Regions from separate parts of the Paenibacillus sp. P32E genome, predicted to be linked through region 3. Evidence: riboswitches for the same ligand, from Rfam matches in the RefSeq annotation. Region 3 holds a riboswitch; each other region holds the start of a gene.
What was found. Region 3 has a riboswitch for cyclic di-AMP ahead of A3848_RS08275 (APC family permease). Riboswitches for the same ligand answer to the same signal wherever they lie in the genome.

Region 1 (6,937 bases), on a different contig from region 3:
TTAAACGAGAACCCGTAACGCTGGATAATTTCCTTAGTGCGTACCGGGGATGAGATATGATTGTTGCCACTCATGAGGTAATGCCTCCCTGATCAATTTGCGCGAGAGCATTTACAAATTCCTCTCGTGATATTCCAAACATCGCCAGCCGCTTGTATAGCTGCTTGCCGTTACAGTAGCCGATCCCCAGCAAATTGCCCAACTCCATTCTCCGCTCCGCTGCCCGGGGATGCACCATCATCCCTGCAGCCATCAGATCCTCCAACCCAATCAGGGCCGGGGCGCCTTCAAAGGAAGTATGAACATGCTCAAGCGCGTGACGAATAGCCTCCGGAGAAGCATTTTCAACTCCGATGTCACCTTTGCGGGTAGCATCTTTTTCAGGAATGAACGCATGCTTGCAGCCTGGCACCTTGGAAGACACAATCTTCCGGATCCGTTCCCCGGCGTGATCAGGATCAGTTAGAATAATGACCCCTCTGCGCTCCATGGCCAGCGCAATCCTGGCGATCACTTTGCGGTCAACTGCTGAACCGCCTGTTTCAATGGTATCCGCATCTACAGCACGCTTAACCGCAACTGTATCGCTTTTACCTTCCACAACGATTAATTCCTTGATCATTTTACAAAACTCCTTACTCTGCAACGCAAAAAGAAGAGGATTCGCTCCCCTTCTTATTGGCTAAAGAATGTATAAGTGATGAGCGGCAGCTCTGTAATTCCGTAACAGTCTTAAGTGCTACCCTCACTATATCTTATAAAACGCTAATTTGCAAAAATCTGCTGCTTAATTCAGCTCTGGCTTCACAGGTCCAATCACATAAATCGTACGCGATTTACGGCCGAAGTTACGGGCATGGCTCAGTGAATCATAATAGACATCTACCTTGTTGCCTTTAATGGCACCGCCGGTATCCTCTGCACGGCGAAACCCAAGTCCCTCAATATACACCCACCAGCCAATAGGTATTACGTCTGGATCTACAGCGATAGTCCTACCTTCCGTTACGCGTGTGCCGGAAGCCGTACGGGTTCCAATACCAGGCTCTTCAGATGAATAAGCTGTCATGGATACATTTTTAATTACTTTTTTGTACTCGAAATCCATACCTGCCTTGCTGGCAACATTGTTGCTGTTCGCACTGACTTTAGATGATTTAGTGGTAGTGGTTGAATTGGAAGTTGCAGTAGTAGCTACAGCAGCCTTGGGAAGTGCTTTGGTACCAATAGCAATGATCTTGTCTTTGGTAACCGCCTGTACTTCCTTGCCCACCATACGCATAGATGCCAGCTCGCCATCTTGATAGATTTTCTCAATATGCTGGACCATTACGCCGGGTTTGCCTGCTTGTGCAACTCTTACAGTTCCCTTGGTCAGGGAGGGGTCTGCGGTCTTAATTACTCGGAAAGGCAAATTCGTTGTCCGCTGTACCACTTGCTTGTTGATTCGGACAATTTTGATTTCCATGTCGGCAGAAACTGCAGTGTTGAGCGAAGGATAAATCTTATCGTAGCTTTCCAGGCTGACGCCCAGTTTGTCAATCGCCTGACCGATGGTATCCTCGGTCGTGTACAGCGTTTGGGTTGTTCCATCCGCAGTAAGCTTAAGGGCCTGCGCACGGTTGATTACGACGCGGTCGCCGTCTTTTATTTCATCACTAAGGCCAATGGATAAAGCATCATGCGGCTGAAGCGAAATTTGTTCCTTTGCCAGCACATCGCTGAGCAGCGCATCCCGCGTCTCCAGCGTTTGTACCTTTCCGTCTATTACTAAAGTTATTTCTTTAATGCTTTGACCGTGTACGTACAGCAGAATTACCAGCGCGATAACAATTGATGCCGCGCCTGCAAGCGAAAGTACGCGAGGATTCACTTGCTTCCACCGTAATGCGAAAGACCTGCTGGATGATTGCGAATCATGGGATACTTCTGGTTGGAATACGCCCATTCTCTCCATCCTCCTTACATAGCCCCGTCGTCCAAGTTGTATAGCAAAGGTGACTTTATCACTTCTGACGAAACTAGGTTTGAGATTGCACAGGATACGCCCGCATTGCTTTAGCGTTTCCTGCTCATGGATCGCCTGCTCGGCATAGCTACTCCAGACATCTGTTATATAACAGTATGCTGGGAACATCCGCATTATTCAAAAAACAAAAAAAGCCCAAAAGAGTTCACAGAGGACTCTTTCGTGGCTCTCCGGGTGTCAGAATACGCGGGAATGTTTATGCACGAGGTTTCCTCTCTTACTTGCGCTTACGGGGTTAGCTGTCGGGTTCGGGCATAAGAGAGACGCCCTATCTCAGGTCACCCGCTCACGGCGGTTGCCCTCAAATTCACCCCAAAGACCACGTGAAGAAATCAAATAAAGTCTGCGGCATTTCTATGTTGTACTCTATGTACGGACATGCGGCAGATCATTATTGGTTCCCCCGTTCTCCATACGGAGACTCAGCGAGACGATCCATGAAATTGTGACTGTCACAGTAACAACAGCTCACTTCACTGAAAAGATGATATCCTGTTTTGATGCATGTTGTAAAGCACGATTCAACCACGTTTACGTAAAAAAATCATTAAAATATTGTAATAATCAGCCGTTTCTTTATTAAAAAAGTTTAATATATCGGCTATACTTCTTTTTTCACCTGTTTTTCTCCCGTTTTCAGACAATTCCAAATCGTTCCAGCGCGTTCGCATACGTAATTTCAGCCAATTCCTGTAAATCAATCCCTTTTATTTCCGCTGCTGCCTCGGCGACAAGCTTCACATGAGCACTCTCATTTCGCTTCCCGCGGAAGGGGTGAGGCGTCAGATATGGGGAGTCGGTTTCGATCAAAAGCCGGTCCATTGGAGTCTGAGCAAGCACCTCTTTAGGCACCCTGGCATTCTTGAAAGTCACAGGCCCGCCGAAGGATAAATGAAAGCCTAGATCAAGACACATTTTGGCCGTTTCCCAACTCCCGGAAAAGGAGTGCATGACACCGCCAATTTCACTTGCCTTCTCCTCCCGCAAAATTCGTACCACATCCTCATGGGCATCACGATTATGAATACAGATAGGCATTTTTAGTTCCCGTGCCATACCAATCTGTTTGCGGAATACCTCATGCTGTACCTCTTTGGGTGAGGTATCCCAGTAGTAATCAAGTCCAATTTCTCCGATAGCCACCACCTTTTTATGGCTGCACAGAGAGGCGATCCAGTCCATATCCTCCTCTTTCATGTCAATGGCGTCCACGGGGTGCCAGCCAACTGCTGCATAAATATAATCATACGATTCTGCCAATTTCATTGTCGTTGGAATCGTTTCCCGGTTAAATCCGATGTTAATCATCTTGCTGACACCAGCCTCTAACGCGCGGGCAATAACCTGCTCACGGTCCTCGTCGAATTGCGGTGCATCCAGATGAGTATGTGTGTCGAATAAGCGCATGCTGTATCGTCCTTTCGGTCTTGTTTTCTATGATGAATTCCAGAAATTTTTGTATTATTTTGCAAAGATCTCAGCGATAGAGTCCGGCAGCTGTGTAAGCACATTTTGCAGCTTGTCCTGTGGAAAATAAAGGTGATACCGTCCGCGGTGAATGCCGCTGATTGAGCGGACTATATCCGATACTTCAGAGATTTCCCGCAATTTGTCATGCCGGTCCAGCAGCAAAATTTGTTTGCTGTCAAAGCCCTGTCCCGGACGGAAAACATCATAGGGGAGATCTGTCGGATAATCAATTTCCAGGTCGTAATCAGGAAGCAGCCCGGCACCGGCAAAACTGCGGCGGATTTCGTCAATCGTCTCCGAATCGAGATGGTCCATCTCCACATATTTATACAGTTTACGATGAATAAATCGGCTGCACAAGTCAGCTAACGTTTCATCGGATTCCAGCGTCCACTGCATAAAGGCAGTCTGGACCAAGGCTTCATCCAGCAGTAAATACTGTTCTACATTAATCTCTCCACAAAATAAATCACGGAGTGGATTGATCATAAAGCGGAAGGAGTAACCCTCCTGGAGAAGCTCTTTCGCCCTGCGGAAAATCTGGCGCAAAATAATCTCCGAACTGCGCGTAACCGGGTGAAAGTATACCTGCCAATACATCTGGTACCGTGACATCAGATAATCCTCAATGGCATGCATGCCTGATTCCTTTACGACAACCCTCCCATTATAAGGACGCAGCATTCTTAGAATACGGTCAATATCGATGGTTCCATAGTTCACTCCGGTGTAGTAAGCATCCCGCAACAAATAATCCATGCGATCCGCATCCAGAGGACCGGACACCAGGTTGACCACGATTTCATGCTCATATGTTTTGGCAATTACAGAGGCAACCTTGCGCGGGAAATCCTCACTCACATCCCGCAGTATAGCAGTGATTTCCGTATTCTCCTGTATTATTCTGCAGGTCCAATCCTCGTGGTTCATTTCAAAAGCTTCTTCTATTGAATGGGAGAACGGCCCATGTCCCAAATCATGTAAGAGCGCTGCACATAATGTGAGCAGACTCTCCTCCGGCATCCAATCCTTGTACCCGCTTCGTTCAAACTGGGAGATGATTCGCCGTGTAATTTCATAAACGCCCAGGGAGTGGGAAAAACGGCTATGCTCTGCTCCGTGGAAGGTTAGATAAGAGGTACCAAGCTGGCGAATGCGACGCAAACGCTGAAATTCGCTGGTATTAATCAATCGCCAGATGATCGTATCCTGAACATGAATATAGTTGTGTACCGGGTCTTTAAAAACCTTCTCTTCTGTCAGCGGTTGCTTCATAAGTTCAACTCCTTTGAATAATAATAATAGAAATCAGTTGAAACAAAGGTTATAATAGTAGATAATGTCGCACTTTGTCGAACCGTGACGTTTTATAGATTTACAAATCGACAAACTAATTTTTAGCAATTTTCATACGATTTGCGTTATTTATAAGCGTCACAAAAGTTTTTATCAAAATACCCTTGAAATCACCCGTAAAAAAGGTTGACTGTTTTGGGAATGGTTGGTATTATAAATATCATAAAACGGTGAACATTGTCGAATAATGACGCTTTTGAACATTGAGAGGAGCAACGATTGCAATGATGAAATCAACAGGTATAGTTAGAAAAGTAGATGAGCTAGGACGGGTTGTTATTCCAATTGAATTGCGCCGTACACTGGGCATCGGAGAAAAGGATGCGCTCGAAATTTACGTGGACGGTGAGCGGATCATGCTTAAGAAATATGAGCCTGCTTGCATATTCTGTGGCAATGCTGAAAACGTAACCTATTTCAAAGGAAAAATTGTTTGTCACGAATGCATTTCTGCCATCCCTACCCCTGTGACAAATTAAAACAAATAGGTTATAATAAGAACTAATCAAATTGTTAATTCTAACCTTTTTTATATCTCCTTGGCCTCCCGTTATGCGGGAGGTATTTTTTTGCTCTTTTCCCTTCCTAAGGTTTACCCTCCAAACACTCCCTACAGGGAGGGCCCCAAGGGCCCCGGCCCTCTGGACACCCGGAAAGTTGTCTGATCGTGTGGCTGCGCGTAAAAGAGTATCGGTTGAGGGTAGACCGGCCTCTTTCGGGCAAGCCCTCGGGGCCTTGTCATGCGAAGGGTTTCGCCATAGGCTACGCTCCTATAGCGGCTGCGCAAGGCGCTCCCGGGTAACGTGCGGTGCTGCAAGCCGCTCTCCCTGCGGGAATTGCTTGGCTACACTATACCCATATATATACTCCAAATTCCCCCGTTACCATATATATAAATGTTGAAACTACATTTACAACTAATATAAGGAATTCCTCATCAATATTTCCTTACTCTCTTTCCAGTAGAGCATTATAAATATCCCGCTTGGCCAACCCACGATCTGATGCTGCTTTTTTCATAGCGTCCTTACGTGTCAGACCGGAAGTTTCATAGTGGGTTACATGCTCCTCAATGCTGAGTTCACGCCACCAGGAAGATTCGGCGAGCTTGGCCTCCTCTTTGCTCTCCCCCTCCAGCACAATTACGTACTCACCCAGTGGTGGATGATCTGACAACCAAACCACACATTCTTCAATAGTTCCGCGCAGGAACTCCTCATATCTTTTTGTCAATTCACGGGCGAGTACAACCTGGCGGTTACCGAAGGCCTCCTGCAGGTGAGTCAATGTTTTTGCTACACGGTGCGGTGATTCATAGAACAACAAGGTGCCTTGCGCTGAACGGAGTGCTGACAGCACGGTGCGAATGTCCTTACGCTCCCTTGGCAGGAATCCGATGAAGGTGAAGCTGTTAGTAGGCAAGCCTGAAGCAATCAAAGCAGACAGCGCCGCATTTGCTCCGGGGATCGGAATCACGGGAATCCCGTGGCTGACCGCAAGCGCTACGAGATCGGCTCCAGGGTCGGAAATGGCCGGCAGACCGGCGTCGCTGACCAGTGCCAGATTTTTACCTTCTATTATATAGCGGATAAGCTCTGGTCCACTGGCCGCCTTATTATGCTCATGATAACTGAACAGCATCGAAGGTGTGATTTCGAAGTGGCTTAGCAATTTGCGGGTCTGTCTCGTATCCTCGGCGGCGATAATATCGCATTCCTGCAGCGTACGCACAGCACGATACGTCATATCCTCCAAGTTGCCAATGGGAGTCGCTACCAGATACAGGGAGCCCGTTCCTTTTTGCTGATCTATATTCCTGTTTTGAAAGCTGCTTTGACACGAGATCGTCATGATTTTCCCTCTTTAGCTCCGTAGTAGATATCCAGAATTTCCGGACAATATTGATTGTCCTCATTATATACGATCAATGGGGGTTGTAAACGTACCTCAGGCTTACCATCCCGCGCCGCCTCGATTAATACCATATTAGCCTCCAGATGGGCACGCGGATGAACAAAACGGATCAGCTTCGGTTCCAGCCGGTATTGTCTCATCAGACTGATGATATCCACCAGACGCTGT
Region 2 (6,937 bases), on a different contig from region 3:
CGATCTCCTCAGGCGCCAGCTTATCCTTGAAAGAAGGCATCTGTCCGCGGCCTTTGGTGACAATGGTGAAAATCTCTCCGGCGTCATGCTTGCCGCCTTCCTGCTGGAGGCTAGGGCCTACGCCGCCCTGAAGCTGGTCACCATGGCAGGTGATGCAATTCGCCTTCTTTACTGTGGCCTCAGCGCTCGCCGCATCCATCTGCACTTCCGGCATCGTTGGTTTGTTCTCCTCGGCGACTTCGGCTTTGCCGGGCAAGGTGAACATTAAGATTACCGCAAAGGCACAGGCGGCAAAAAACAAACCGCTCATGATCCATTTCTGCATCTGCATCCGTCCCCTCCATGTAAGCTGCTTCCTACATTATACAAGAAGGTAAAGCGTTATCATAGCGTTTGTGACAAAAAAACGAATGATTTGTGCTATTTATCATAGACCATACAATAAAATAGCTTATCGCCCGTTGGAGTCCGGCGTTCATATGTATCCGTAATCGTAAAACCACTTTTTTGATAAGCACGAATGGCTCTCTGGTTCCAGGTAAGCACCTCCAGATCTATCTCGCGCTCCGGATATCGTGCCAGGGCTGCCTTGACGATGGCGCTCATGAACAGATGGCCCATGCCTTGCCCGCATAGATCAGGCCGCATACCAATTCCGAGCCGAACTACACCTTCCATCGGGAATAGCTGTGCAAAGCCACAGAGGAACCCTTGGCTGTTTACCACCGAGACGTATTGCTCACCCCGCAGCCGGGGATCGCCGAACTCAATGTCCAGAGCCTGCATTTGCTCCCAGGACATCCAGCCATAAATGTTGTACGGGGGTTTGTATACCCATTCACAAATTTCTGCAGCGTGATTAACTTCCATGGGGACAACGTAAAAAGTTACCGGAGAACTAATCATCCGCCATCCGCCTCCCTTCAGAACAAAACGTTATATCATAATTATATACAAAACGGTTCCATTTCGACGCATAAACAATATATTTTAGAAAATTACAAAAATCGCGGTTTTTTATGTTTTGCAAATAACGAGAAGGGTAAATAATTTTTATAAAGACAAAAAAACAAGCCCCCTCCAAGATTTCGGCAAAAATCCTGGATAAGAGCCTGTTCGGTTATAAAAATTACTGCTTATTGCACATCGTCATTATCTTGGGAATCGGAAGCTACCGCTTGAAAAGCATCTGTGCTCATGATTCGTTTGGCGCCAACGTAGCGGTTGACGTAGTAGCTGTCACCCAGCGAGCTGATGGTTACACCACGCTTGGAAGAAGCGTGTGCGAACTTGCCTTCACCGACATAAATGCCGACATGAGATACCCCTTTACCGGTTGTATTGAAGAATACGAGATCTCCCGGTCTAATGTTATCGCGGGATACGGCAGTGCCCATCTGGTACTGGGAACCGGACTGGTGAGGAAGGTTAATTCCTATCTTATCAAACACATACATGGTAAATCCGGAGCAATCAAACCCGTTAGTCGAAATTCCGCCCGATACGTATTTAGTGCCGACGGCTTTGTCGATAACCTGATCCATTTTAGAGTCTGCGAAAGCGCTTCCTGCTCCGATGGTAAGAATGATCGAAAAGCTGAGTAGTGCTGCTGCTAGCTTCTTCTTCAAAAGTAAATACCCCTTCCAAATGCCTACGAGGTTAGCTTAAGGGTTCGGTTGAAGGTCCCCTATGACCCCTCTGTAAATAGGAGGTCAATTCACCCAAAATCGGTTCCCCCGTTTCCCTAATTGAATAAGGAACTCGGCACCACTGTTGATTAGATTAGCTTACGGATCAAAACAATGACAAAACCTTTGTAAATCAGGTTTGAATAATTACAAAAATGTTACTATCAACTCACTGCGATAATTGTAACAAAGACAGAAGCACTTGGCAATCACTTAAAGCATATTAATACATATTTTTTGAGCCTTTTAAGAGAAAAGGGCTTGATTTACGCGAGTTCTTTACGCCGTAAGTCAGCTGCATGGAAGATCTTAATGGGGTTTTTATCAAAAAGGTGTTTCGAAACTCTAAAAAGTGTGTAAAAGGGAGAATAAGGAAAAGGGAAAACCCGGAAAATGATTACGGCAATAATCAGCTCCGGGCTCGTATAAATTACATTTAGTTGTAAAGGTGTAATGTGAGGGGATCAAGCTTCAATTAATCGTAGGCAACAGTTTTGTAGGCTGTAGTGCTCATCACTCGTTTAGCGCCAACGTAGCGGTTGGCCCAGTAAGCTTGACTCAGCGAAGTTATGGTTACACCGCGTGAGCTGGAAGATTGTGCGAATCTGCCTCCACCGACATAAATGCCGACATGGGAAACTCCCGACCCAAAGGTATTGAAGAATACCAGGTCACCTGAACGCAGGTTGTTCCGTGATACGGAAGTTCCAACGCTGAATTGAGCCTTGGACGTGCGCGGCAGGGTAAGCCCGACATTTTTAAAAACATACGAGGTAAAGCCGGAGCAATCGAAGCCGCTTGTGCTAGTGCCTCCGAATTTATAGGTGGTTCCGATGGTTTTTGCGATAACGGTATCCATCTTGGAATCGGCGAAAGCGCTACCAGCTCCGATTGTGAATACCATCACTAGTGCAAGTGCGGCTGCGGTACATTTCTTCTTAAAATTCTGACTTCTCAAAAGATGTACTCCTTCCAAGGCCTGCGAGGTTAGCTTAAGGATTCGGTAGAAGGTTCCCCTATGACCCCTCTAAAGCGAGGTCAATTCACCCAAAATATGGTTCCCCCGCTTCCCGGTGCAGGGAATTTGGCGTTTTATGCACCAGAAGAGCGACGTGTCGACAATTAGTAAACGCTTGGAATGTTAATGTGATTGAATGTGTTGCATCTTAGAGATTACAAATTTGTTACTAGTAGTACAGGCACCATTGTACCAGAGGATTTACAGTTTTGCAAATACTCTTATTCACTTTGTAATTCAAAAAAGAGTCCCGCTCCCTCAAGGAGCAGCGACTCTTTTATTATGCCGGCTGAGCGGCTTAATTATTGTGGAAATGATTTACTGGACCAAAGGTGGTATTGAGCGGCGATTCCCCACATTTTGAACAGTGTATTGGGAAGGGGGGAGAACTGCCGAAGCAGAAGTGCCGGCATCCCCGGACAAAAGATCGATGCCGCTCCGCAAGCAAGCATCATGATCAAACTCCCTGCTCCCATCACAAAAGATAATCCCGCAGAAGGAAGGATCACCTTCAGACACACCAAGAGAGAAGAGAAAGTGCCTGTACCACCCGTATACCCGAACTGCATGTACAGCAGTACTTTTCGGATGAAGAACAGATATAGCAGCCAGGCCAGAATGTAAGGCACCAGTTTCAGCAATAGCTTATAATCCAGAATTCCGCTTAACAGCAGTCTGTACATTTTGGGAAGAAGCCAATACAGCGGCAGGGCTGTAAGCACCCATTCTGCAAGACTGAACAGCATCACCGGAAGCCCATACAGACGCATACCCGGAAAAAAGAACATCCCGCGCTCCCCCTTACGCTCCTGATGGAGCTCATGGAGCAGTCCTGCGCGGATGAATGGGGAGAGCAGCAGTCTGAATGCGCTTAGCGCCAGCAGCATCCAAAGCCAGTGCTGAACACCGGAATCGGAACCCAGTGCGAGCTGGCCCTCCACATAATACAGCAGCCTGCCTATCCCGCTGCCGCCCGCATCCTGATCGGGATAACGCAGCAGTACCGGGACTACGGCGCTTTTAACGAACTTGTACATGAAATAGCCCCAGAACAGCCGGTAGATAAACAACAGAATCAGTATATAAAATTGCTCTTTCATGCTGTGCCAGCCGCGGGATATCGATCTTTTCACAATCCTTCACCTCACCAGACAAGAGTTCCGAGCAGATTTTCAATCAGGTTGGTCATGCTAAGCGTCCATCGTGAGAGCGTGTCAGGTTCCAGTTCCGCGAGTCTGAAATTATTCAGATGCTTATTCTCCAGCAGGATGGAGTGCTCGGGATCAATCTCTGCCGATATCAGCGGCGCTTTGTAGGACAGCTGAAAGGTAGTTTGCTTGTCTTTTCCATTCCAATACCGTTGAACGGTATATCCATCCGAAAAGGTGAACTTTACTGGCACATCCCCATACTGACTGCCTTTGTTGCTCACGGCGACTGATGAATCATAGCGAAGGCTATCTATATCGCTCCCTTTGTGAAAGGTGTTGATAATGTTATCTATGGCAAAATCAGGAGCGCCGCCACTGTAAACATATTGATCGAAATACGCCTGCCACGATTTTTTGGTTACTTTTTCTACGGTCTTTTGAAAATCAGCTGTGGTAGGATGCTGGAAACGGTATTTGCGGGCATAGGCGGCCATGATGGCATCCATCGTTTTGGTTCCCACTTGCTGCTCAATGTCTTTGAGGACCAGTTTGCCCCGGATGTATACGTTACGAGTATAGGCATCATCTCCGGTGTATTTCCAGGTCTCCAGTTTGAGCGGCTGTGATGAAGTTACCAGACTGGCCTGAAGTGCAGAGTTGGAGGTTACACCATATTCCTGTTCCATCAGCCGGTCTTCTGCATAAGAGGTGAAGCTCTCATCCAGCCAGGCTTCCTCAAATTCATTGCTGGCTATCATGCCATAAAAAAACTGATGCCCGATTTCATGGATGACCGTACGTTCAAGCTGGGTGCCTGGAGCATCTCCGGCTGCGCCGAAGGCAGTGATGAGAGTAGGGTACTCCATCCCGCCTGCGCCATTCCCCGCCTTTGGCGGAACGACGATAGATAGTGTGGAGTAGGGATAAGAACCGTACCATTTGCTGAAGGCGCTTAGAGCAGCTTTGGCCGCCTGAAAATAACGCTCCTGTAAACCCTTATGCAACGGGTCTAGATAGAGCTTAATCCTTACCCCGGGCACGCCAGGTGCAGAGAAGGCTTCCTCGGCAACTGCAAAGTCGGGAGAGGCCGCCCAGGCGAAATCATGAACATCATCGGCGTAGAACTGGTAAATCTTCTGGCCCTGCTTCAGCCTTGCGGTCTTCACCGGGAAGCCGGTCGCTGCGACTGTATAATTGGAGGGCACGGAAAGGGTTACACTGTAGATCCCAAAATCACTGTAGAACTCGGAGGTACCGTGGTACTGATGCAGATTCCAGCCTTCCTGTTTTGCCCCCCGGGTGCCAGCAGGCTCATACACACTAAGCTTGGGAAACCATTGTCCAGCCATTACAAAGTCACCTGAAATTCCCATGCGGGCGAATATTTTAGGCAGCTTGACCTCATACTTCAGCCTGAGCGTAACACTTTCCCCTCCGTTCACGGGTTGGGGAAGATGAACCTTCACCAGGGTCCTGTCATTCACATTGCCATCGTCAGGCTGGGCATACTGCAGACGCTGCATAAGTGAGACACCGTCAGAGGTCCGTAGATCGGTCAGAGTCATGCTGCCGTAACCATTCGCTGGCATTCTATCCCCGCGTAGTGTTCCTCCGGATTCTTTCATAAAGGTGGTATCTTCAGAAGCAAAAGCATTCGGATAAAGATGGAAGTAGAGGTCTTGTACCGGTTTTTGGCCGGGATGGGTCCAGGTCACCGTTTCGGAAGCCCTTAATGACCCGGTAGAGGGGATTAGCTGCGCGTCAATATGATATTCGACCACCCGCTCGCTTAGCGCCTCTGAGACGGGGAGCGGCTTACTCTCCGGGAGAACGGGTTGCGGAGCTTTGATCTGTGCAGCTACAGGGGACTTGGCCTCTTTTGGTGCGGCAGCTGTCAGAACATCGGGGTTGTGCCCTGATAACGCCCAAATTCCACCTCCTAGGGCGAAGGCGGCAAAGGCCGCAAAGATGAGGTTGTACCTTAATGACCGTGGCTTCATACTGTGATTCCTCCCGTGACAAGCATCTACGGGATGTATATGTTTGCATTCGGCGTATTATTAGCTAAAATTAAATTATATTCACGTTCTATTAGAGGGAAGGATGTGCACTTGTGGATAACAACCAACCAGAGGGTAAAAAACCGATGGCTCTGAATATCGTAAATGCCAAGAGCAAGCATAAAGGCTTCGGAGCAGGTTCCATCGATTTGAACAATGTATCGCCGGTTATTATTGACGGCGGTGAGGCCGTTATCGATATCGGTGCCATGCATGCCAAGAGCAAAGTCGAGAAGGGGATTAAATTCAGCCCGAACCGTGAGGATGTACCTGACGGAAGACAGGTATGGGTGGTCTGGGTAGCTGTGGACCGTACCCCGGAAGGCCAGTCTTACGGGGGGATTACTGCCTGTGAGATGTGGATTGATACTGAAGCCCGCCGGGGGTGGAAAATTCTTGCTGATCATGTGAACAAGCTGGATTCCGCGTTGAAGCGCAGAGTGATTCTGGAGGGGATTGGAGCAGCTGACAAAGCAGCCCTAAAGTCACTGCTGATTGCCCATAATGCAGAATGGTGGGACGCATCGACCGAGGAGTTAAAGGCAGCATTATCGGAATAAGATGAACACCAGTCTTTATGAGGACCAATAAATTGCGTTTCCCAAAAACAGCCAAGCCCTCCAATTCAGGAGAGCCTGGCTGTTTGTATTGTGTATGAAAGCGCAGGATGCCGGGTATAGCATTGATCCTATGATCTACTGAGCAGGTTGAGCTTGCGCTTGAGCTGGCTAACGCGGGCTTGGCTGATGCCAAGCACCTCTGCGAGCTCCTTCTGATTGGCATAGGGATGATCCTGTATAGCCTTCTCCAGGCGCTGGCTCATTTCCTCTGTCTTAGTCCGCCGCCCCCCGCGGATGGGTTCAGGATTAAAGTCTGCGGCGCTCTGCGGCTGAAGGTTGTCATCGGCTGTCCGTTCTGGATTGCCGAGCTCTTTCAGACAGCTGTTGCAAATGAACTGGTCTTTATAGTAGGTCACATGGTCAAGGCTTCTGCAGAACGTGCATTCCGTTGAGGTGTACT
Region 3 (6,937 bases):
AATCGTTGAATTCGGTGATTTCAAATGTCCGGCGTGCTCCAATTTTGCAGGTGTCATCAAGCCACAGCTGGCTCAGGAATATGTGAATCAGGATAAGGCTGCTATATACTTCGTAAATATGGCCTTTATCGGTCCGGATTCTGAGACAGCTTCCCTGGCAGCCCTGTCTGTATACCATCAGAACAGTGATGCTTTCTGGACGTATTACGATGCGATTTATGCCAATCAAGGGGATGAAAACGCAGAATGGGCTACAGAGGAGTTCCTGGTGAGCCTGGCTGAGAAAGAAAAGCTGCCTATCGATTTGGATCTGTTGCGTAAGGATATCAAGGAGAAGACCTATAAGAGTGAGCTGCAAAGTGATATCAGTCTTGCCAAGGCTTCAGGAGTTACTTCCACGCCTACTGTATTTATCAATGGACACAAAGTAGATGAGCCATTCAAAATGGAAGCCATTAAGGCACAGATTAAGTCCGCGTCCGAAGCAGTGAAGGCCGAGTGATGAAGTTCTCTACGTTCTGCAGACGCCACTGTCTCTATCTGGCCTGGTTTGTGTCTGTTATTGCAGTAGCGGGAAGCTTATACCTAAGTGAAGTGCTGAAATATGAGCCTTGCAAGCTATGCTGGTTCCAGCGTATCTTCATGTATCCGCAGCTGATTCTCCTGGGAGTAGCTACATACCGGAATGACAAAAAAATTATTCCCTATGTACTTCCATTAAGCCTTATTGGGGGCAGCATTTCTATTTATCATTATGCCGAGCAGAAGATTCCCGCACTCAGCAAGGTGCTCCCGTGTACAATTGGCGTGCCCTGCAATAAAGATTATCTGAATTTTTTTGGGTTCATTACGATTCCACTGCTTGCGCTGATCGCCTTTGCTCTTATCACGATTTTGCTCTGGACCGGACGTAAAGAGGACACAGTAGAGTAGCTGAAGCCACTGCAGAATTTAGAGCACAAATCATTCCTGAAATTTCAGACACAAATGAGGTTCAAAACCCTGAAAAAACACGTGATGACGGGATAATCGCAGAGAATGAAAGATCGCGTTATCTCTCATCTTGGTTTTGCGTAAATTGGATGTTTTTTCATTCTTTTTTCATTTTTTTCACCGCTTTACGGAAGACGTATTGTAGACTATCATTAGACCTTGTGAGAAGTTGAATATGCGCTGAATTTTCCGTATGGAAAAACGGGGGAACCAACATTGGCCTAAGCGCCAAAGGGGTGAATCGGGAACGGTCCGGAAGGGCTGCAACCGTAGGGCTACCACAGCCCGAATCCGCCAGCTAACCTCGTAAGCAATGGTGGGATAATGACGATGCGTAAGCATGCGGATCATTTCCGTATGCTTATTTTTGTGCCTGCATTTATGAAATCCACCAATGAAAACAGCGCACGGTATTACCGTTTCAACGTAAGCAAAGAGAGGAACTGTTATTACAATGGTAAGCAAGGTAAAACGACTATTGATCGGGCGTCCGATGAAGTCGAACGAACTAGATCATGAAAAGTTATCCAAGGTGAAAGCACTGGCTGTCCTGTCTTCTGATGCGCTATCGTCTGTAGCCTACGGAACGGAACAAATTCTGATTGTACTGGTGGCCGCAGGCTTCACAGCCATCTGGTACTCATTGCCAATCGCATTAGCCGTATTGGGCTTGCTGGCTATTTTGATTTTATCCTATCGTCAGACCATCTTTGCTTATCCGCAGGGCGGAGGCGCGTATATCGTAGCCAAGAGCAACCTCGGGGTTCCTACCGGACTCCTTGCTGGCGGATCGCTCCTGGTAGATTATATTCTGACCGTAGCGGTTAGTGCATCAGCGGGTACGGATGCGATCACATCCGCTTTTCCAAATCTTCATAATCATAGTGTGTTAATCGCCGTAACCGTTATTCTGCTCTTGACTATTGTCAATCTGCGGGGCGTTACGGAATCTGCATCTTTCATTGCAATTCCCGTGTATTTATTCGTGGTATCGATCTTCGTGTTGATCATTGCAGGGGTATTCAAATATGCTACTGGCGGAGCCCATGCTAATGTCCCTGAGATTGGGGCAGCGGTATCGAATGTAAGTTTGTTTTTACTGCTTAAGGCTTTCAGCTCCGGCTGTTCAGCTCTGACAGGGGTAGAGGCTGTATCGAACGCCATTCCAAACTTCAAGGCGCCTGCGGAGAAAAATGCAGCGAAGACTTTGATGTTGATGGGAATTATCCTGGGAAGTATGTTTACCGGAATCACACTGCTTGCCTACTGGTACGGAATTACACCGGATACCAAAGCCACGGTTGTATCCCAAATTGCTGAATCTACTTTTGGACGTGGCGGTTTGTACTTTTTCATACAAGGGATTACAGCTGTGATTCTGTTCCTGGCAGCCAATACAGCTTATTCCGCTTTCCCGCTGCTGGCGTTTATGTTCGCCAAAGACAAGTACTTGCCCCATGCATTTATGGTCCGCGGTGACCGCCTGGGCTTCTCAAATGGTATTATCTTTCTAGGTGTATTATCAGCCCTGCTTGTGGCTGCTTTTCATGGAAATACAGAAAGTCTGATTCCTTTGTACGCGGTGGGTGTATTTATTCCGTTTACGCTGTCCCAGCTTGGGATGATGGTGCACTGGTATAAAACCAAACCTAAAGGCTGGCAGAATAAATTTACCGTGAATACGGTGGGGATGCTAACTACTCTGACGATTACTCTGATCTTCATTATTACGAAGTTCTCCAGTGTCTGGATGGCTTTTATCTTCCTGCCCGTTGTAATGTTCGTATTCCACCGTATACACCACCATTACCTCAATACCGCCGATCAGCTGCGTATTTGTCCGGCAACGGATAAACCCTGCATCAAAGGAAGCACTGTGGTTGTTCCTGTCTCGGGTGTGACACGAGCCGTACTGCATTCGATCAGCTATGCCAAGTCCTTAACGGATAATGTGGTGGCCGTCTATGTTGGGTTCGATGAAGAAGAAATTAACAAAATGGAACAAAAGTGGGAGGAATGGAATCCGGGAGTACGCTTGATTGTTCTACGTTCCCGCTACCGCAGCATTCTGCGCCCACTGGTCAAATTTATTGAAACAGTCGAGTGGAAGACCGCTTCAACCGATCATATTACAGTACTTATTCCACAGTTCGTTACCAAGCATTGGTGGCAGGCGGTTCTGCATAATCAGACCAGCTTGTTCATCCGTTCTTATCTGATGAATCAAAAAGATATCGTAGTAGCAACAGTGCCTTATCATTTGCACAAATAAGATGTACTTCATAGCACGGCAGTTTCCGGATACTTCGGGAGCTGCCTTTTTTCATGGTATTATTAGGAATAATCAGAACAGTTCAAGGGGAGATTTTTATGGCAATCTATTTCATAATCTATCATATTCTGAAAGGATTAGAATGGACGAACAAAAGCAGGAAGGCATTTCCGGCATCTTATACTAGTATTCATAAAGTAGAGTATTGCAGTGAGACATGGGAAATTTCTCTGGAAAACTTAACAGAGCATCTGTGAAGAAGAACGGGTACTGCAAAAAGAAAATATTTATATTGACATAGAGAATGAGAATCAATATCATTTAATGAGGCGCGGCGAAGATATACAACCCTCTGAAGCAATTAGATTCTACATATACAGGATTTTATAAATCTACGGTGCTAATTTGCTCTACCTGAGAGAAGAGATCCCTGTGAAACCATAAAACTTTAGGGAGTGAAGATAATGTCGGATCGATTGAACACAGATCAGTTAAGTATTGGGTATGCGGAGGCATTGATTGTCAAAGGACTGAACCTGTCTCTTCCAACAGGGAAAATCACTGCGCTAGTAGGGGCAAACGGCTCAGGGAAATCTACCATTCTCAAGACGATGGCACGTATCATGAAGCCTAAGAGCGGCAGCGTGATGTTGGACGGCAAGTCGATTCATAACCTGTCTACCAAAGAAGTAGCCCGGCAACTGGCGATCCTGCCGCAGAATCCCACTGCACCAGACGGACTTACGGTATCTGAGCTGGTGAGCTATGGGCGTTATCCACATCAGAAGGGCTTTGGTACGCTTACTTCTGAGGACCGCAGCATTATCGCAAATGCGATCTCGGTAACGGGTATGGAAGAGTTCCACGACCGCCCAATTGACCGTCTATCCGGAGGACAACGCCAGCGGGCTTGGATTGCAATGGCTCTGGCGCAACAGACCGATATTCTTTTCCTGGACGAGCCGACAACTTTTCTTGATATGGCTCACCAGCTGGAGGTTCTACAACTGCTGCAGAAGCTTAATCAGGAAGAAGGACGCACCATAATTATGGTGGTGCATGATTTGAATCATGCCTCCCGTTATGCCCAGCATATGGTAGCAATCAAATCCGGAAATGTGATTAGTGAAGGGGCACCGGCTGAGGTAATGACGCCAAGTGTACTGCGTGAAGTATTCGGGATTGAAGCGGATATTATCCCTGATCCACGGACAGGAGTGCCACTCTGTCTGCCTTATGAATTGGCAGCATACAAAGCGGTGTGAATTCCTTAAGAACCAGCCTTCGCACAAGGTCAGGTTATAAACGTGAAATGTGACTCATAATGATTATATATGCAGCTGGCCACAGGCTCCCGTCATTGACAAGGGAGCCTGTTCGTTGTTAAAGTTGTGGTTGCCCTGGTTAAATCCCACCTTCCTTAATTGCATATAAATAACGGGGCTCGCTCTTATAGTGAATCAAGGGACATTATTTTTATAGAGTCAAAGGAGCAAAGAACATGAATATCAGCAAAATATATGAGGATCTGCAGCAGCTGGTTCCGACGGGCATGGTGAAGCAGCGTGAGACGCTGGAGAGTTATGTGTTCACACGTATGGGGGGGCAGGCTGATATTCTGGCAGCACCTGCGACGTACGAGGAACTTCAGTCCATTGTTACATATGCCCGTGTAAATGAAATCCCGTTGACCGTTCTGGGTAACGGATCGAATGTTATTATCCGTGACGGCGGGATCCGCGGGATTGTCCTGCATACAGCTGACTTAACCGAAATGGGACTAAGGGACAATCTGCTCTATGCCCAGTGCGGTGCAAAGATCATCGAAGTATCCAGATTTGCCTTAGAGAAGAAACTTACAGGCCTAGAGTTCGCCTGCGGAATTCCGGGAACTGTAGGCGGAGCTCTATATATGAATGCTGGTGCCTACGGCGGTGAGGTCAAGGATGTGCTGCAAAGTGCACTTGCCATCAGCAAAGCGGGACGGCTAGTGACACTCCAAGGTGACGAACTGGAATGGGGTTACCGCAAAAGTGTCTTTGCCAGCGGCGAATTCATCGTGCTGGAGGCCCGATTTGCATTGCAGCCAGGTGATCCTGTGAGTATCAAGGCGGCCATGGATGATTTGACGCACCAGCGTGAATCCAAGCAGCCGCTGGAATACCCATCATGCGGAAGTGTCTTCAAGCGCCCTCCAGGAAGGTTCGCCGGACAGTTGATTCAAGAGAGCGGACTTCAGGGAATAAGAATCGGGGGAGCCGAAGTGTCGCGCAAGCATGCTGGATTCATTGTGAATACCAATCATGCCACGGCCAAGGATTATATTGGTTTGATTCATCATGTTCAGTCTGCGGTTAAGGATAAGTTCGGAATAGAGCTGGAGACGGAAGTTAAGATTATTGGAGAAGAGTAACATATTACAGGACGCAGTTCATATACCGCGTCCTGTTTTTTTGTATGGAGCATTGTTGCCTGAGAATGGGTGTATTCAGCTTTTGGAGATGGAATATTTGGCTCTGTCTGTCCGCAGTTCAACCTGACCGTCATGAACTGTATCCAGTTGAAGCCCGCTGACAGCAATCTCGTAATTCAGCTGGGGCAGTGGTACAAGCTCGCCATCCCTGTTCAATGTGTTGCCTGTGCCACGCAGAATCAGTGCACTGTCCAGATATTCATCAATAACATCTTCGGCATCACGATAATCCACGGTTTCCAGATTGAAGTGGACGGTGTCCAGGTCTTTCATCTCCTGTTTGTCAATCACCAGGGTTTCGCCCCCTTGGGCGGTCAGCCAATCCATTAATTTCTGTACACTTTGATCCATCAGTTGATCCCATCCTTATCAAGAAGATTATAGAAATTAAGTTACCCTTTTCTTCGAAATTGAATCCAGTCTTCTGAATACTGCTTTTAGTTGGATAATGGAATATAATTTAATTACTTTAATAATTCATGACGTTAATAAATTCACTACCGGACCTGCAGATGATTGTAATATTCTTTTCTAGTGTAAATTACTATCAGGCACTTCTATTTATATCTGAGCTATTTTAGTTAAGGAAGGTGAATCTATTGTGGAGTGCTCTGTTATGGGGGGCCATTTCCGGCTCTGCTGTGCTACTTGGAGCGCTGCTGGCGTTATATCTGCCGATCCCGAACAAGTTGATTGGATTCATTATGGCTTTCGGTACGGGGGTACTCATTGGTGCGGCGGCGTATGAACTGCTGGATGATTCGGCCAATGAAGGGGGGCTTATCCCGGCCATTATCGGATTCACAGCCGGTGCAGTGGTGTTTACACTATTTGACTGGTATATCTCGCACAAAGGCGGTGCAGGACGTAAACGATCCGTCAGAGACAGCAGCAATACGAAGGCGCAGGGAGGTGGTATGGCTATTTTTGCGGGAACAGTGCTGGATGCTATTCCGGAATCGATTATGATCGGTGCCAGTCTGATCTCCGGTCAAGGGGTCAGCATGCTGCTGGTTGTTGCTATCTTCATCAGCAATATTCCTGAAGGCTTGTCCAGTACGTCAGGGCTTAAGCAGGACAATTACAGTAGGGGTAAGATCGTCTTATTATGGCTCGGCGTTCTTGTGATATCCACCATCGCATCGGGTGCAGGATACTTGTTCATGGATCATGCCAGCGGATCTACGACGGCGCTGATC

Region 1: linked by a shared signal. The riboswitch ahead of A3848_RS21495 (resuscitation-promoting factor) and the one ahead of A3848_RS08275 (APC family permease) in region 3 are both predicted to bind cyclic di-AMP.
Region 2: linked by a shared signal. The riboswitch ahead of A3848_RS21845 (C40 family peptidase) and the one ahead of A3848_RS08275 (APC family permease) in region 3 are both predicted to bind cyclic di-AMP.

Annotation. Positions count from the first base shown of each region.
Region 1 is NZ_LVYY01000025.1:8,589-15,525, reverse strand. Features, by position in the region: gene rsmA (16S rRNA (adenine(1518)-N(6)/adenine(1519)-N(6))-dimethyltransferase RsmA) at 1-74, opposite strand, end outside; gene rnmV (ribonuclease M5) at 71-622, opposite strand; gene A3848_RS21495 (resuscitation-promoting factor) at 788-1,948, opposite strand; cyclic di-AMP (ydaO/yuaA leader) riboswitch at 2,239-2,467, opposite strand; gene A3848_RS21490 (TatD family hydrolase) at 2,666-3,436, opposite strand; gene A3848_RS21485 (HD domain-containing protein) at 3,491-4,774, opposite strand; gene A3848_RS21480 (AbrB/MazE/SpoVT family DNA-binding domain-containing protein) at 5,080-5,334, shown strand; gene rsmI (16S rRNA (cytidine(1402)-2'-O)-methyltransferase) at 5,804-6,706, opposite strand; gene A3848_RS21470 (tRNA1(Val) (adenine(37)-N6)-methyltransferase) at 6,703-6,937, opposite strand, start outside.
Region 2 is NZ_LVYY01000026.1:16,245-23,181, forward strand. Features, by position in the region: gene A3848_RS21830 (c-type cytochrome) at 1-325, opposite strand, end outside; gene A3848_RS21835 (GNAT family N-acetyltransferase) at 421-906, opposite strand; gene A3848_RS21840 (C40 family peptidase) at 1,137-1,628, opposite strand; cyclic di-AMP (ydaO/yuaA leader) riboswitch at 1,634-1,777, opposite strand; gene A3848_RS21845 (C40 family peptidase) at 2,164-2,592, opposite strand; cyclic di-AMP (ydaO/yuaA leader) riboswitch at 2,650-2,788, opposite strand; gene A3848_RS21850 (hypothetical protein) at 3,009-3,806, opposite strand; gene A3848_RS21855 (M1 family metallopeptidase) at 3,851-5,857, opposite strand; gene A3848_RS21860 (YwhD family protein) at 5,971-6,477, shown strand; gene A3848_RS21865 (AbrB/MazE/SpoVT family DNA-binding domain-containing protein) at 6,606-6,937, opposite strand, start outside.
Region 3 is NZ_LVYY01000007.1:86,166-93,102, reverse strand. Features, by position in the region: gene A3848_RS08285 (DsbA family protein) at 1-502, shown strand, start outside; gene A3848_RS08280 (disulfide oxidoreductase) at 502-933, shown strand; cyclic di-AMP (ydaO/yuaA leader) riboswitch at 1,162-1,321, shown strand; gene A3848_RS08275 (APC family permease) at 1,448-3,265, shown strand; gene A3848_RS08270 (ABC transporter ATP-binding protein) at 3,730-4,530, shown strand; gene murB (UDP-N-acetylmuramate dehydrogenase) at 4,767-5,678, shown strand; gene ymzB (protein YmzB) at 5,754-6,089, opposite strand; gene A3848_RS08255 (ZIP family metal transporter) at 6,338-6,937, shown strand, end outside.